2 regions of the Clostridium tanneri genome follow, and region 1 is predicted to be linked to the other one. Evidence: riboswitches for the same ligand, from Rfam matches in the RefSeq annotation. Region 1 holds a riboswitch; the other holds the start of a gene.
The links. Region 1 has a riboswitch for cobalamin ahead of P8V03_RS11935 (cobyric acid synthase). Riboswitches for the same ligand answer to the same signal wherever they lie in the genome.

Region 1 (7,993 bases):
TATTATTTGCTTATGAAGGTTGGATTGCCGTTGCTAATATGTCTGAAGAAATGAAAAATCCTGCAAAGGATTTACCAAAAGCTATAGTCTTTGGTCTTACAATCATAACAATTGCATATTTAGGGGTCAACTTAGCAATAATAAATACTATGCCGGCAGCGGATGTTGCAGTTTCCCAAAAAGCAGCTTCAGATGCAGCAGTTATACTTTTCGGACCAATAGGAGAAAAGCTTATTGCAGCAGGTATACTAATATCCATAACTGGGTGCATAAGTGCATTCATAATGACTGGGGCAAGAATTCCTTATGCTATGGCTGCAGACAACCTATTTGTATTTAAAAAGTTCTTTGGTAAGTTAACAGAAAAGGAAGCAATTCCTGCTAATGCCATAATATTTGAGTCAATATTGGCTTGCTTATATGCTTTATCAGGTTCTTACGATACATTAACGGATCTAGCTGTATTTGTTATGTGGTTGTTCTTTATCTTAGGAATATTTGGGGTGTTTGTACTAAGAAAAAATCATAAAGAGCTTATCAGTGAAGATTCTTATAAGGTTCCTTTTTATCCTATAGTACCGATAATTGGAGTAGCTGGGGCTCTCTATGTTGTGATTAGTACACTTATCACAGGAACTGAAAATGCTTTATTTGGTCTTGGGGTTACTTTAATAGGCTTACCTGTTTATATGTATATAAAAAATAAAGATACTAGTTCAAACAGTTCTGCTAGTGTATAATTATGCTAGTTAACAACTTTTTAACCTGACATTATTGGAGGAGTCAGAAGGATTAGATTGTATAATTTTTCTGACTCTTGAACTTTGCAACATTAAATAATATTTCGAGGTGATTAAATGATAGAAGCTATGATATTAATGTGCAGCATAGTGGCTGTGATATTAACTATAGTTGTGTTATTGGTCTTTTTTATAATATTTTTTCGAAAAAAATAACTATGGCGGGAATAAAAGGTTCTGTCCATAGTTTTTTTATTGTCTATTAAGGAATCGCAGGACAAATTAATTGCATTAATTGGAGATTTATGATATATTTTTAACATAAGCACATAAGAGTAATTTTTTTACAAAATATTAAATTCAGAAATTTATAAATTTTTACATAAATCGACATTGTATTTATCCATAAGAACGTTATAAGACTATGATGAAATGTGAAGGTGTATACTATGGAAGATTGGCTTTATAAAAAAGATGATTACATACCTAAGAAGGATAAAGATAGCTTTATAGATAAAAGCATAATGTCTATTATTCATATACTGTCTCTAATAAAGAGAAATGGTATAACTGGCAATGGTTTTGTATACAAGCTAAATCCTCTTATTAAGCTTATCTTTACAGTATTAAATATATTGTTAATAGCGTTATCTCAAGAGTTTACATATGTTTTAATTATTGATGCATATCTATTATTACTAGTTGCCTTATTAGATGTAAGAGAAATAAAGAAAATATTAGCTTTAAGTTTAATGGTGCCATTATTTACTATAGTAATGTTGACACCTTCTATAATAATGGGAAACGTTAGAAACAGTATTTTACTACTCTTTAAGGTTACAGGAACTATAATATCTATAAATCTGTTATCTTATACCACAAGATGGCATGATATCACTAAGTGTCTAAAGATTTTTTTTATACCAGATATATTTATATTAGTATTTGACATTACAATAAAATACATTTATATATTAGGTGAGTTTTCCCTTGAAATGTTTTATGCTTTAAAGCTGAGGTCTGTGGGGAGAAATAGCAGTAAATATTCTTCCTTAACTAAAATAATGGGTAACTTATTTTTAAAGTCAAAGGAGCTTGGAGATGAAATGTATTCTGCAATGGAATGTAGAGGTTTTACTGGAGAATACAAGGCTTATTCAAAATTTAGTTTTACTTTTAAAGATATTTTATACTCTTTTGTAAATGTATTAATAATAATGATGTATTTTTACTTTAAGTAGGATGTGAGAAAATGATTGAAGTTAAGAACAGTTGGTTTAAATACAAGGATATTGAAGTTTTGCGAGATATAAATGTAACCATTAAAGAAGGAGAATCAGTAGCGTTAATAGGTCCAAATGGTAGTGGAAAGTCAACTTTTTTAAAGTTGATAAATGGCATAATATTTCCAACTGAAGGAAAATATTATTTTAATGGAGAAGAAATAAACAGTAAGGTACTGGGAAATAACAATTTTTCAAAGGGTTTTCACAAAAAGGTTGGTTTTGTATTCCAAAACTCTGATGCTCAGCTTTTCTGTTCTAATGTTTATGAAGAAGTAGCCTTTGGATTAAGACAAATGGGTATGGATGAGAAAGAAGTGGAGAGAAGAGTTGGTGATTGTTTAAGACTTTTAGATATTGAGGATTTAAAGGATAGAGAGCCTTATAACTTAAGTGGTGGAGAAAAGAAAAGAGTAGCTATAGCTAGTGTACTTGCTTTAAATCCAGAGGTTTTAGTTTTGGACGAGCCTATGAATGGCATAGATCCAAAGGGAAAAAATTTTTTAAGAACCCTTTTGACTAGGTTAAATGAAAGCGGCAAGACCATAATATGTTCTACTCATGATTTTCAGTATGTAGAGGGAGTATTTAAAAGAGCATTGGTGTTTTCAGAAGATCATAAAATAATAAGAGACGATAACTATGAGGTAGTAATTAATGATACTGATTTTTTAGTTCAATATAATATAAAATAAATAGAGCTTGTAGTTTCTGCATTTGTAACTGATATGGAGTTAATGGATACCTTAGAAGCCATTGACATATAATGAAGCTTATAATAAACTAAAAGTGTAAAATAAAATAATTTATATAGGTGCCTTTTAAAAAAAGGTGAAAAGGGAATGCGGTTAGAATCCGCTACAGCCCCCGCTACTGTATTTGAGGACGAACCTTTGTTAAACCACTCTATTTAGAGGAAGGTAAAGGGGAGGAAGAATCATAAGTCAGGAGACCTGCCTAATATGTTTTATGGACTTTCGGAGGGAGAGTACTTTTAATATGATGTCTGGCTTTAGCCGGTTTTTCAGTGATGTTAAAAGCAGTAAACTTTCAGGGTTTACTGCTTTTATTTTTAGTAATACTAAAGTTTAACTATAAATAAATAGAACATAGAGTGGTATAAATGCTACATGGAAGTTTTATAAGGGGGAGATAGTCATGGCTAAGATAATGATACAAGGAACGGGATCATCAGTAGGAAAGAGTATATTAGTAACAGCACTTTGTAGAATATTTAAGCAGGATGGATATTCAGTTTGTCCTTTTAAATCACAAAATATGTCTTTAAATTCTTACATAACTTTAGATGGAAAAGAGATGGGACGTGCTCAGGTACTTCAAGCTTATGCTTCGGGACTTCAACCAGAGGCTTATATGAATCCTATACTTTTAAAACCTACTTCAGATAAAAAGTGTCAAATCATAGTTAATGGGAAGGTTTATGGTAACAGTACAGCTATGGAATATCACAACATGAAGTTAGAGTTTAGGGATATGCTTAAAGAACAGTTCGAAAAGATGGAAAAGGAATTTGACATAATTGTTATGGAAGGGGCAGGGAGTCCTGCAGAAATTAATCTAAGAGATAGAGACATTGTAAATATGGGAATGGCTGAACTTGTAGATGCTCCTGTGCTTTTGGCAGGAGATATTGATAAAGGAGGAGTATTTGCATCTCTTGCAGGAACTATGGTGCTTTTCACTGAAGATGAAGGAAAGAGGGTTAAAGGTACTATAATAAATAAGTTTAGGGGAGATGTGGAGATATTAAAACCAGGGCTTACTATGCTTGAGGACATAATAAAAGTGCCTTGTTTAGGTGTAGTCCCTTATTTTAATCTAGCTCTTGAAGATGAAGATGGTGCAGTACAATTTAATACTAAGGTTACAGCACCTATAGATATAGCTGTAATTAAACTTCCTCATATATCTAATTTCACAGATTTAGATGCCCTAAAAAGTGAAGCAGATGTCTCAGTGAGATTTATAAATTCCTTAGAAGAATTTGGTCACCCTGATTTACTAATAATTCCAGGAAGTAAGAATACTATTGAAGATCTACTTAAGTTAAGGGAGTGCGGTCTTGAGAGAGCTATTAAGGAATATAGCAAAACAGGTTTAGTAATGGGAATTTGCGGTGGGTATCAGATACTTGGAAAGCTCATAAAGGACCCTTATGGCGTTGAAACTGAGGTTAAGGAAGTAGAAGCTATGGGACTTTTAGATATAGAAACAATTTTTGAAGAAGAAAAGGTAACTACTAGAGTAAATGCTGAAAGTATAGAAGACTTCAATGTGTATAATGAGGATAATTCCATGGAAAATATAAAATTAAAAACCTATGGATATGAAATTCATATGGGAATATGCACCTATGGAAAGAATGCAAAGCCTCTATTTAGAATACTAGATAAAAATGGAGAAAAGGTTGAAATTCTTGACGGAGCAATTAATACAGACAGAAATATAATGGGAACTTATATACATGGAATTTTCGACGGAGTAGATTTTAGAGAATATATGTTAAATAGAATTAGAGTGAAAAAGGGAATGAAAACAAAAAAATCCGGTACCTATGAGAGTCTTAGGGAATTAGAACTAGATAAACTGGCAGATATCGTAAGGGCTAATATAGATATGAACAAAATTTATGAAATTATGAACATAAAAAAATAATTTAAAAAGGTTGGAGGGAACGGTTTGATTACATCTTTTTTTATCACTAATACAATAGCTATATTTTTAGCAGTTATACTTGACTGGATAATAGGAGATCCCTATTGGTTCCCTCATCCTGTTATATATATAGGAAAGCTTATATCCTTCTTAGAAAAGAGGGGAAGAAAGTTTTGTAAAACAAATAAAGGAATTAAGTTTTTTGGAGGATTGATAGTAGTCATTGTAGCATCCATAAGCTTTATGATTCCATTTATATTATTAAAGTTAATAGGGGATATTACTTGGCTATATATTATTATAAATACAGTTATAATATGGACAACTTTAGCTGCTAAGTGCCTAGCACAGGAAGCTAAAAAGGTTTACTATGCATTAAAGGATAACAATTTAGGAGATGCCAGAGTAAAGCTATCATATATAGTGGGAAGGGATACAACAGAACTTAGTGATAAAGAGATAATAAGAGCAGATGTAGAAACGGTAGCAGAAAATGCTGCAGATGGAGTAATAGCACCATTATTTTATGCCATTATAGGTGGAGCACCACTGGCTATGATGTATAAGGGCATTAACACTATGGATTCAATGCTTGGTTATATGAATGAAAAATATAGACATATAGGCTTTTTTCCAGCTAAGGTAGATGATGTTTTTAATTTTATACCTGCTAGAATTACTGGTTTTCTTATATGCGTAGTTGCTTTTGTGGTAAAAGGAAATATGGTGGAAAGCTTTAAGATAATGATTAGAGACAGAAAAAATCATAAAAGTCCTAATTGTGCTTATCCGGAAGGGGCAGCTGCAGGAGCTATGAAAGTACAGCTCGGTGGCACCAACGTGTATTTTGGGGAAGTGGTCTATAAGCCTACCATTGGAGATAAGATAAAGGAGTTAAGCTTTGAACATATAAATGACTCTGTAAAACTTATGTATGCAGCAGAAACTCTGATGATGATTTTATATGCAGCTGTAGTTTTAACTACTATCAGCTCATAAACTATCTGTTGTTAGAAAATAAAAGAAGCTGATATTAGTTCAAAATAAGAGTATAGGAGGTGATAACAGTGGAGCATGGAGGAGATGTATACACAGAGGGAATATTAAAGGGAATAGAGCTTTTAGATTTTAGCTCAAATATTAACCCTTTAGGAATACCTAAAAGCTTTAAGGAACATGTAAATGAAGCCTTGGAAAGTATGGAGAGATATCCTGATATAAAGTATAGAGAGTTAAGAAAATCCTTAAAGGAGTATATAAAATTTAGTGAAAGTTATTTTATATCTCAACATAAGGAAAGTACATATGGTCTTGGTAGCGGACTGCAGATAAGTGAGGATAATATAGTTCTTGGAAATGGTGCTGCAGAAATTATAGATCTAGTTATAAGCTGCTTCAGTAAAGTATGCATACCTATACCTTCCTTTATAGAGTATGAAAAAAGTGCAGCAAAATGGGGCTGTAGTATTGCATATTCTCTTATGAAGGAGGATATGACTTATAATTATGAAGATATATTAGAAAAATTAAAGGAATCAGAGGCTTTAATTATAGCAAACCCCAATAATCCTAATGGAATGGTATTGGATAAGGAAGTGTTTAAATCTATATTGGATTACTGCGAGAAGAATTGTAAGGTAGTTGTCATAGATGAGGCCTTCATTGAGTTTACTGGAAAAAGAGGTTTTAGCTTTTTAAAGGAAGTAGAAAAATATAGCTGTTTATTTATAATAAGGGCTTTAACGAAATTTTATGCTATGCCAGGAGTAAGATTTGGATATGGTATAACTAAAAATATGACTTTAATAAATAAAATACAAGATAAACAAAATCCATGGAATATAAACTGTTTTGCAGAATTAGCAGTAAAATATGTTTTAAAAGATAAGGGATATATAGAAAAGTCTATAGAATGGATTGATAAGGAAAGGCAGTTTATGCTCTGTAACCTTGAAAAAGTAAGTTTTATAGAAAAGGTGTATAACAGCTACAGCAATTTTATACTTTGTAAATTAAAAAACACAAACTGCCATGAGCTATATGAGCTTTGTTTAGAAAAGGAAATTGCAATAAGAAAATGCAATAACTTTAAAGGTTTAAACGAAAACTACATAAGACTAGCAGTTAAAGATAGAAAAAGTAATGAAAGAGTTTTAGAGGTTTTAAACTCCTTGAATCTTTAAGGGCTAAAATGAAAATCCTAGAAAACTACAAATAAGAAAGTTTACGGAGGAATATATTATGAAAAAAAGATATAGTTTGCTCATGGTAATGGCCTTAGTATTAAGCCTTTCGCCAAGGGTTTACGCGATGCATATATCGGAAGGATTCCTGCCTCCTATATGGTGTGGTGTATATTTTCTGTTATCGCTACCTTTCGTAGTAATTGGACTAAAGCATATTAGAGTAAAAACAGAAAAAAGTAAGGATTTAAAAATGCTTTTAGGTCTTGTTGCTGCTTATGTATTTGTTTTATCTGCCACAAAATTACCTTCTGTTACAGGAAGCTCTTCCCATCCAACAGGTACAGGCTTTGGAGCCATATTATTTGGACCTTTTGTTATGGCTGTTATATCCGTAGTTGTGCTTTTGTTTCAGGCCATATTTTTAGCACATGGAGGAATAACAACATTAGGAGCAAATGTATTTTCTATGGGAATAGTTGGACCTATAGTTTCTTACTTAGTCTTTACAGTAACTAAGAAGAAAAATAAGAAGGCAGCGGTGTTCTTAGCAGCGATGCTTGGTGATTTGGCAACTTATATAACTACAGCAATTCAACTAGGGCTAGCTTTTCCAGCTAGTAATGGGGGATTCCTAACTTCCTTTACCAAATTTATTTCCATATTTGGAATAACTCAAATACCTCTTGCTATAATAGAGGGTATTTTAACAGTTGTAATATTTAAATTCATTGAAAATTATGCAGCTAAAGAAATAAGTGATTTAAGAGAGGTGTAAGGTGTTGAAAAGGAAAAGTATAAGTATAGGAATTGTCTTTGTAGCTTTACTAGTGATGTTATTTATAGCAGGTTCAATTGGAAGTAAAGCTCTTGAGGGCACAGATGACCAGGCGCAAGCTGCAGTAGCACATTTAGATGAGAATTACAAACCTTGGTTTAACAGTGTATGGGAACCATCATCAGATAAAGTTGAAGAGGCTATATTTGCACTTCAAGCAGGGATAGGTATAACTTTTATAATATATTATTTAGGAAGAAAAAAACATGCTAAAACTAATAATGGCACTATCAAGAATTAATAAAATTTCAAAGATACATCCAGTGGAAAAAA
Region 2 (7,993 bases), on a different contig from region 1:
GGAGTAGGTAATGGAAACTTTGTAAGCTTATACGATAGCTATGTGGAAAAGTATCCTGAGTTATATATTTACTATGAGTATAAGAGATTTCCTACTCATAATTCCTATTTAAAAGTTCAAAGTGAATTAGGAGTAATGGGAATTGTATTTTTTATAGGGATTTTAATTTCTGCCCTATTGAAAATTAAAAATTTAATTCGATTTACGGAGGATAAGCTCTATAAGTATTTTTATACTGGCTTTTTTGCCTCTATGGTGGCCTTTTTCTTTATGAATCTGTCGGATAATCTATTCTTTGTACCTAAAACAACAGCTTTCTTCTGGCTGCTTTTGGCTATGGGAGAGGGGATTATTCTTTCAGAAAGAGGTAGAGGTTAATAATTTTGTTTATTTGGAGGTGTCTAAAATTAAAGTGCTTCAAGTAATATCTGGTAATGACAATGGAGGTGGTGGAAACCACCTCTTAAACTTAGCTTACTATTCAAAGGATAAATTTCACTGTGTTATAGGAGCCCTTGGTAAGGGAGCCCTCTATGACAACGGAAAAAAACTGGGATTAGATGTTGTTCAGTTTAATGGTAAGTCTCCTTATAAGGGAGAGATACTGGAATATGTTAAGAAAAATAATATAGATATAGTTAACTTTCATGGAGCAAAAGCTTTTTTTATACATTATTTTTTAAGAAATAAGCTTAATGTACCTTCTGTGGCTACCATACATAGTGATTATAGAAGGGATTTTTTGAATAGCAGGTTCAAGCATATGTTTTTTACACCTTTAAGCATTAAGGGGCTTAAAAGCTTTAAAAATTATATATGCGTATCCAAGTATATTAAGAGTTTAGTGGAAAAGGATAACTTTCAAGGAGAAAAGTTTTTAATCAATAATGGTATAGACTACAGCAGTATAAAAATCTCTGAAAGCAAAGGTGAAATAAGAAGTCAGTACAACATTGGCAGAGATGACTTTGTATATGTTAATGTAGCAAGGATGCACCCTATTAAAAACCATTTTTATCTTATAGAAGCCTTTAATAAGTTGAAAAAGGAAATAGGAAATATAAAGTTAGTTTTAGTTGGTGACGGTGAATTAGAGGATAAGGTAAAGGAAAAAATTAAGGCTTTAGGTTTAGATAATGATATAATTCTTACAGGTTTTAAGAAAAATTCAATAGATTTTGTAGCAGCTTCTAATGTAAGTATTCTAACTTCCTTTAGTGAAGGAGGATCACCGCCTTTAGTGGTTTTAGAAAGTGCTGCAGCTAAAAAGCCTTTTATATGCTCAAGAGTAGGGGATATAGAAGAGACTATAAACAAAGATAGAGGATTCTTAGTAAATCCTTATTCAGTAGAAGATATATATAGTAAAATGAAGGAAGCCTATGATAAAAGAAAGCAATTAAATGAGGTAGGATGTAATTTACATAACTTTGTTGAAGAACAATATTCTATGGATAGTTTTTGCAATGGATATTACAAGGCTTATACAAAGATACTTCAGGGAAAATAATTGGAGTGAAAATAATGTCAGGAAAAAAAATTATAAAAAGTTCAGTAGTAGTCATGGTGCTTATAATATTAGGAAAGATATTGGCCTTAGTGAGAGATGCTTTAATAGCAGCAAAGTTCGGTGCTACTTATGTTACTGATGTGTATAATTTTGCATTGGGTTTAGTGTATCTTCTTACCACCATAAGTTATGGTTTGACGACAACCTTCATACCCCTTCATACAGAACAACTGCAAAAAAGTATTAAAAAAGTTAGAGATAAATTTGTATACAATGTTATTAATCTTTCTTCCATAGTTACAATATTGATATCTATAATTTTAATAATATTTGCTAAGTATATAATATATATCTTTGGACACGGCTTTGGAAATGACCCAGTGGTGTTTTCAACATCGGTAAATATAACAAGGATAATGTTGTTATCCCTAATATTTATAAGTATTCAAAGTGTTATTACAGGGGTTTTACAAGCTCATAAGGAATTTTATGAACCAGCTGCTATGGCAGCAGTTTCAAATGTGGTTTATATAGTATATTTATTGTTTTTAACTAATAAGTATGGAATAATGGGCTTTGCTGTAGCTACAGTAGTAGGTTTTATTATGCAACTTGTAATAAATATACCTAAGTATTTAAAGTTAGGCTACAAATATGAGGCTGTTATAGATACTAAAGACAGAGAAGTACATAAGATGTTCAAGATGATGATACCAGTTATAATAAGTACTTCTGTAATTCAATTAAATGTCTTTGTAAATAGGTCTTTTGCAACAAATATATTTTATGGGGCGGTTACGGTTTTAGATTATGCCAATAAAATAAACACATTAGCTTATGAAGTCTTCGCTATTGGAATTGCCATGATTGTATATCCAACTTTATCAGAGTTGGCGGCTAAAGGAGATAAGGAAGAGTATAAAAAAGCATTAGTAAAGTCAATAAATACTATAATGCTTATAATGGTCCCAGCGGCAGTAGCTATAGCTGTTTTAAGAACACCTCTTGTAACGGTGATTTTTAAAAGAGGAGCCTTTACCAATGAGGCTGCAGTTTTAACGGCAAATGCTCTCTTTTTCTATTGTCCTGCTATGATCGCTTATGGAGTTAGAGATATTTTAAACAAAGCCTTCTATTCTGTGAAGGATACAAAAACACCTATGATTAACAGCTTTATAGGTATAGCCATAAATATAGTAATAAATATATTTATTATAAAATACATGCAGGTTTCTGGGCTTACTTTGGCTACCACCTTATCAGCAGTTATAACTACAATTATAATGACCTGGCAATTAAATAAAAAGCTTCAGGGTATAGAAATAAGAAATGTAATAAATAGTTTTATAAAAATTACTGTTTCTTCTGTAATTATGGGTGGAATTATATACTTTATAAATAAGATAGCTATGGCGTCAATAGCATCGGAAATGCTGGGAAGTTTAACTTCCATAATTATTTCCTTTATATTAGGAACGGCTACATACTTTATATTAATATATCTACTTAAGGTGGAAGAGTTTAATAGTACAATAAGGACTATTAGAAATAGAAAAGTTTAAATCATTGACATTAATTACTAATAGGTATAAACTAGAATTAAATTTAATAATAAGATATAGGTTTAATCAATTTCGATTAATTAAAAGGGAATCAGGTGAAAATCCTGGACTATCCCGTAGCTGTAAAAGATGAATTTAAATACATTAAGCCACTGGAAAACTGGGAAGGCGTATTTAAATAATGATTCTTAAGTCAGAATACCTGCCTATATTATGCACTGTAAACTCTACGAGTGATAGGGGGGGCGTTATTATGATGGTTTTGTTGATTTTTTATGATTGAACAAGCTCTTATAGTATTTCCTTTTAACACTTTTGTTAAAAGGATTTTTTATGTTTGTTATGATTTTAGCCTATAATATAACAAAATTAAGGAGGTTTTTATGCGTATTAAGGATAATCATTTAAAATCATCAACGAATAGTGTAATTACAGGGGCTATACTGGCAGCATGGTCAAAATCAGAAAAAACTAATAGCTCTACAGTAGATATATTAAATAGAAAAGATTTTACTGTCACAGTAGATATAAATGAGTATATAGAGAAAGATTTATTTAAAGAACATTTAATGTTAAATATCTGGTAGTCCAGTAAGAAATAAATAGTTATTGATTATTAATAGATGTGCATTTAAGCCGATATACTGAAGAAAAAAGTGAAAAAATTTAATATTAATAGTATTAGGTGCTGCCATTAATTCAAAATGGAGTTAAAAGGGAAAGTGGAAAAGCCACTGCAGCCCGCCGCTACTGTGAAGAGGATGAAACCTTATTATGTCACTGAATAACATTGTTCGGGAAGACGGGGGAGTAAAATGAATCTGAGCCAGGAAACCTGCCTAGTATCTTGTTGATTCTTTCGGAGGGGAAGATATATGCAGCTAAAAGTTATAAGTGTTTAGTTAATTAACGAAACATATTATTTCGTTGCTTCTAAGAGAACCTCTAAGGGTTCTCTTTTTATGTGCTATAAATATCAATAACTAAATTGTACGAGAGAGGTTTGACATGAAAATATTCATTATTTTATTCACCATGTTCCTGATAGCTATCTTTTTCTTCAAAGATAAGAGACGGGATGGTCACACCCATGGTGATAAGACATATCGTCACCATCATAGAATTGGACATAAACACGGTGAGGGGTTTTCAATTGATTTTTACGCTTATAATTCTAAAATTAGATATTGGAACCCTACCTTTAAAGTATCTCTTGCAGTTTTGACCTTGATTCTTTGCATTGTATTGGATAATCCATATGTGTCTACTGTAGTCATTATTGCAATGGCTTATCTGACCATTGTAAAAGGAGAACTTCCCATAGGTGAGTACTTACCAATACTGGCAGTTCAAATAAGCTTTATACTCATCGGTACTTTTACTATTGGAATTGATTTTTCAAAACAATCGATGGGGCAGTACAACTTGTATCTTGGCTTCTGCTATGTTTTTACTTCCCAGGCAAAGCTTAAGGAAGTCATTTTCCTGATTCTTAAGGTTTTTGCAGCAATTAGTGCGCTGCAGATGATGATACTGTCAACTCCATCTTCTGAAATTATATATGTGCTCCGAAAGGCACATGTTCCAAAACTTATTGTAGAGCTGATGAATATAATTTATCGTTACATTTTCATTTTAATAGATGTCTATACTAAAATGAAAAATTCCGCAGAATCTCGTCAGGGATACTGTGATTTTAAAACATCCTGTTACACATTTGGAAGTATTACAAGCAATATGCTGGTTATTTCGTTGAAGAAGGCAAACTCTTACTATGATGCTATGGAGGCCAGATGCTATGATGGAGATCTTGTATTTTTAGAGGAAGATAGAAAGGTGGAGGCAATACAGATTGTTTCAGCAACAATATTCATAATTTTTTTAATTATACTCCGGAGCTTTACACGGTAGAAAGGAGCAATTATGAAAAAATCAATATTAGAGGTTGAAGATCTATACTATGTTTATGGAAATGGAAAGTCTGCACTAGAGGGCGTAAGTGTGAGTGTTTATGAAGGGGAGAAAATAGCTGTCCTTGGGTCCAATGGCTCGGGAAAGTCTACATTTTTCCTGAATATTAACGGTGTATTTACAGCAGAACAGGGAAAAATTATTTACCGGGATACAGTGATTAATAAAAAGAATTTAAAGGAACTCCGAAAAAATATTGGAATTGTATTTCAGGATGCAGACAATCAAATTATTGCATCTACAGTTATGGCAGAGGTTGGATTCGGACCAATGAATTTAAAACTTCCGAAAGAGGAAGTACAGAGAAGGGTTGATGAAGCACTGGCATACATGAATATCTCAGATTTTAAGGATCGTCCGCCGCACTACTTGAGTGGTGGCGAGAAGAAGCGCGTCACCATTGCGGATATTATTGCTATGAAATCGGAAATCATCATTTTTGATGAACCGATGGCAGCATTGGATCCATTAAATGCGTTAATGTTAGAAGAAGTTTTAGATAAGCTTAGTTCTGAGGGGAAGACAATGTTGATTTCCACTCATGATGTAGACTTTGCATACAGATGGGCTGAAAGAATTCTTGTATTTTATCAGGGACAAATTATTGCAGATGGAACACCTTTAGAAATTTTTCAAGATAGGTCAATTTTAAAACGGGCGAATTTAAAACAGCCAACTATGCTGGAGGTCTATGAAATGCTTGTAGAGAAAAATGTACTAGAAGATACAAAAGTCTATCCGAAAAGTACAGAGGAACTTGAGAAAGTTCTAGAAAAACAGGAAATTTCTCTAGGTGATTTAGCTTAGATTAATATTAATTGAAATAACATAAGGGGGAAAAATAAAATGAATCAAAAAGAAAAGAGAATTATTACTATTATGACAGTCTTTACGTTAATTTTCGGAGTAACTACCATAGCAAACGCAATGCACATCATGGAAGGGTATCTTCCACCAAGATTTTGTATTATATGGGGTGCTATATGCTTTCCATTTTTAGTAACAGGTTACTTATCAATTAAAAAAACGCTATCAGAAAATCGTAAATCCATAACTGTTCTTGCTATGGCAGGTGCATTTATTTTTGTAATTTCATCTTTAAAAATTCCGTCAGTAACAGGAAGTTGCTCACATATGACAGGTACTGGGCTTGGCGCAATTTTATTTGGGCCTGCTGCAGTCAGTATTTTAGGTGTTATTGTGTTAATTTTTCAGGCAATTTTGCTTGCTCACGGAGGATTAACTTCCCTTGGTGCTAATACATTTTCCATGGCTATTGCAGGTCCGTTGATTTCTTATGGGATTTATAAATTATGTGGAAAGCTGAAGGTAAACAGACATGTAGGAGTTTTTCTAGCAGCAACAATTGGTGATTTATTTACTTATTGTGTAACAAGTATTCAACTTGCACTTGCATATCCAGCTCAAAACGGTGGTTTCGGAACATCTGCAGCTAAGTTCCTTGCAGTATTTGCACCGACGCAGCTTCCACTTGCAATTATAGAAGGTATTTTAACTGTTGTCATCATTATAGGACTTGAAACATATGCAAAATCTGAATTAACAGGTCTTAGATTTCTTAAAGGGAGTGAAAATTAATGACAAAGACAAAAAAGAAAGTTATTAGTTTATTAGTTATTGCTTTATTAATAGCGGTTATACCATTATTTGCATTAAAGGGTGCTGAATTTGGCGGCTCCGATGATGCAGGAAGCAAAGTCGTTTCTGAGATTACTGGTACAGAGTATAAGCCCTGGTTTACACCTGTTATGGAGACTTGGATTGGCGGAGAATTACCAGGTGAAATTGAAAGTTTACTCTTCTGTGTACAGACAGGTATTGGAGTAGGTGTTTTAGCCTTCTATATGGGAAGATTAGTAGAAAGAACTAAAAAAGAAAATCAGCAAAGTAAAACTGCATAAGGTTTTACTACATTTACATAACTAAAAAGTAAAGAAAAAATAGCTTAGTTTTTTTCTTAGAATACCAAGAAGAAAAATCAGCTAGATATTAAAGTTTATTTCTAAAAAGGGCTGCCGCGTTATAATGCGGCAACCTCTTTTTTAAAATGCTATTAATTTTATAGCACATTAAGGTATAATTTACTTAAATACCTTAACACGATTTTCTAGTGGTTGGAACTGTTTTTCACCAGGCCCAGCAGTTGGCTTTCCAAATGGCATTTGTGCAATTAGCTTCCAATTGTTTGGTATGCTCCATTCTTTCTTTACATCTGTTTCAATAAGTTCATTGTAGTGTTGTAATGAAGCTCCAAACCCTTCAACTTCTAATGCAGTCCAAATGACAAATTGGTGCATTCCACTTGCTTGCTCAGACCAAACTGGGAAGTTATCCTTATAAAGGGCAAATTGCTTTTGAAGAGACTCTACTACACTAGTATCTTCAAAGAATAAAACTGTACCATATCCATTTTTAAATGAATTTATCTTTTCTTCAGTTGAGCTAAACTTGTCAGCAGGTACAATCTTTCTCAATGCTTCCTTTGTAATATCCCATAATTTATCATGATGATTTCCTAGTAATAAAACTACCCTTGCACTTTGTGAGTTAAATGCTGATGGGGTATGCTTAACAGCATGATCTATGATTTCTTTGATTCTATCATCTGAAACCATAGCCTCCTTGCTAATTCCATAAAACGTACGTCTGTCTGCTACAGCAGTTAAAAAATCCTTTGACATTTAATCATTCCTCCATATTATATAAAATATTTCTTTCTACCATTTGTAAATAAAACTTAATGTACCTTCCATATGATTTAAATACTATTACTCTTGTTTATTCATATCTAAAATCAAAATATGGGAAGTTTCCTTTGCTTTTATTAGAATATTTTCTTCAACTATTTCTAGTGCATCCCTATTAGCTAATTCAATATTGTTTATTATTGAAGTTCCCTCTATTTGAACTAAATATGCCTGTCTTCCTT

Region 2: another riboswitch for cobalamin. It lies ahead of cbiQ (cobalt ECF transporter T component CbiQ); the one in region 1 lies ahead of P8V03_RS11935 (cobyric acid synthase).

Annotation. Positions count from the first base shown of each region.
Region 1 is NZ_JARUJP010000013.1:46,270-54,262, reverse strand. It holds gene P8V03_RS11950 (APC family permease) at 1-740, shown strand, start outside; gene P8V03_RS11945 (energy-coupling factor transporter transmembrane component T family protein) at 1,190-1,981, shown strand; gene P8V03_RS11940 (energy-coupling factor ABC transporter ATP-binding protein) at 1,993-2,718, shown strand; cobalamin riboswitch at 2,819-2,998, shown strand; gene P8V03_RS11935 (cobyric acid synthase) at 3,182-4,699, shown strand; gene cbiB (adenosylcobinamide-phosphate synthase CbiB) at 4,724-5,698, shown strand; gene P8V03_RS11925 (pyridoxal phosphate-dependent aminotransferase) at 5,767-6,882, shown strand; gene P8V03_RS11920 (energy-coupling factor ABC transporter permease) at 6,941-7,660, shown strand; gene P8V03_RS11915 (energy-coupling factor ABC transporter substrate-binding protein) at 7,665-7,961, shown strand; gene P8V03_RS11910 (CbiQ family ECF transporter T component) at 7,927-7,993, shown strand, end outside.
Region 2 is NZ_JARUJP010000040.1:7,103-15,095, forward strand. It holds gene P8V03_RS18230 (O-antigen ligase family protein) at 1-378, shown strand, start outside; gene P8V03_RS18235 (glycosyltransferase family 4 protein) at 398-1,510, shown strand; gene murJ (murein biosynthesis integral membrane protein MurJ) at 1,525-3,072, shown strand; cobalamin riboswitch at 3,114-3,296, shown strand; gene P8V03_RS18245 (hypothetical protein) at 3,456-3,659, shown strand; cobalamin riboswitch at 3,739-3,929, shown strand; gene cbiQ (cobalt ECF transporter T component CbiQ) at 4,081-4,983, shown strand; gene P8V03_RS18255 (energy-coupling factor ABC transporter ATP-binding protein) at 4,996-5,850, shown strand; gene P8V03_RS18260 (energy-coupling factor ABC transporter permease) at 5,890-6,642, shown strand; gene P8V03_RS18265 (energy-coupling factor ABC transporter substrate-binding protein) at 6,642-6,965, shown strand; gene P8V03_RS18270 (nitroreductase family protein) at 7,146-7,745, opposite strand; gene P8V03_RS18275 (pirin family protein) at 7,833-7,993, opposite strand, start outside.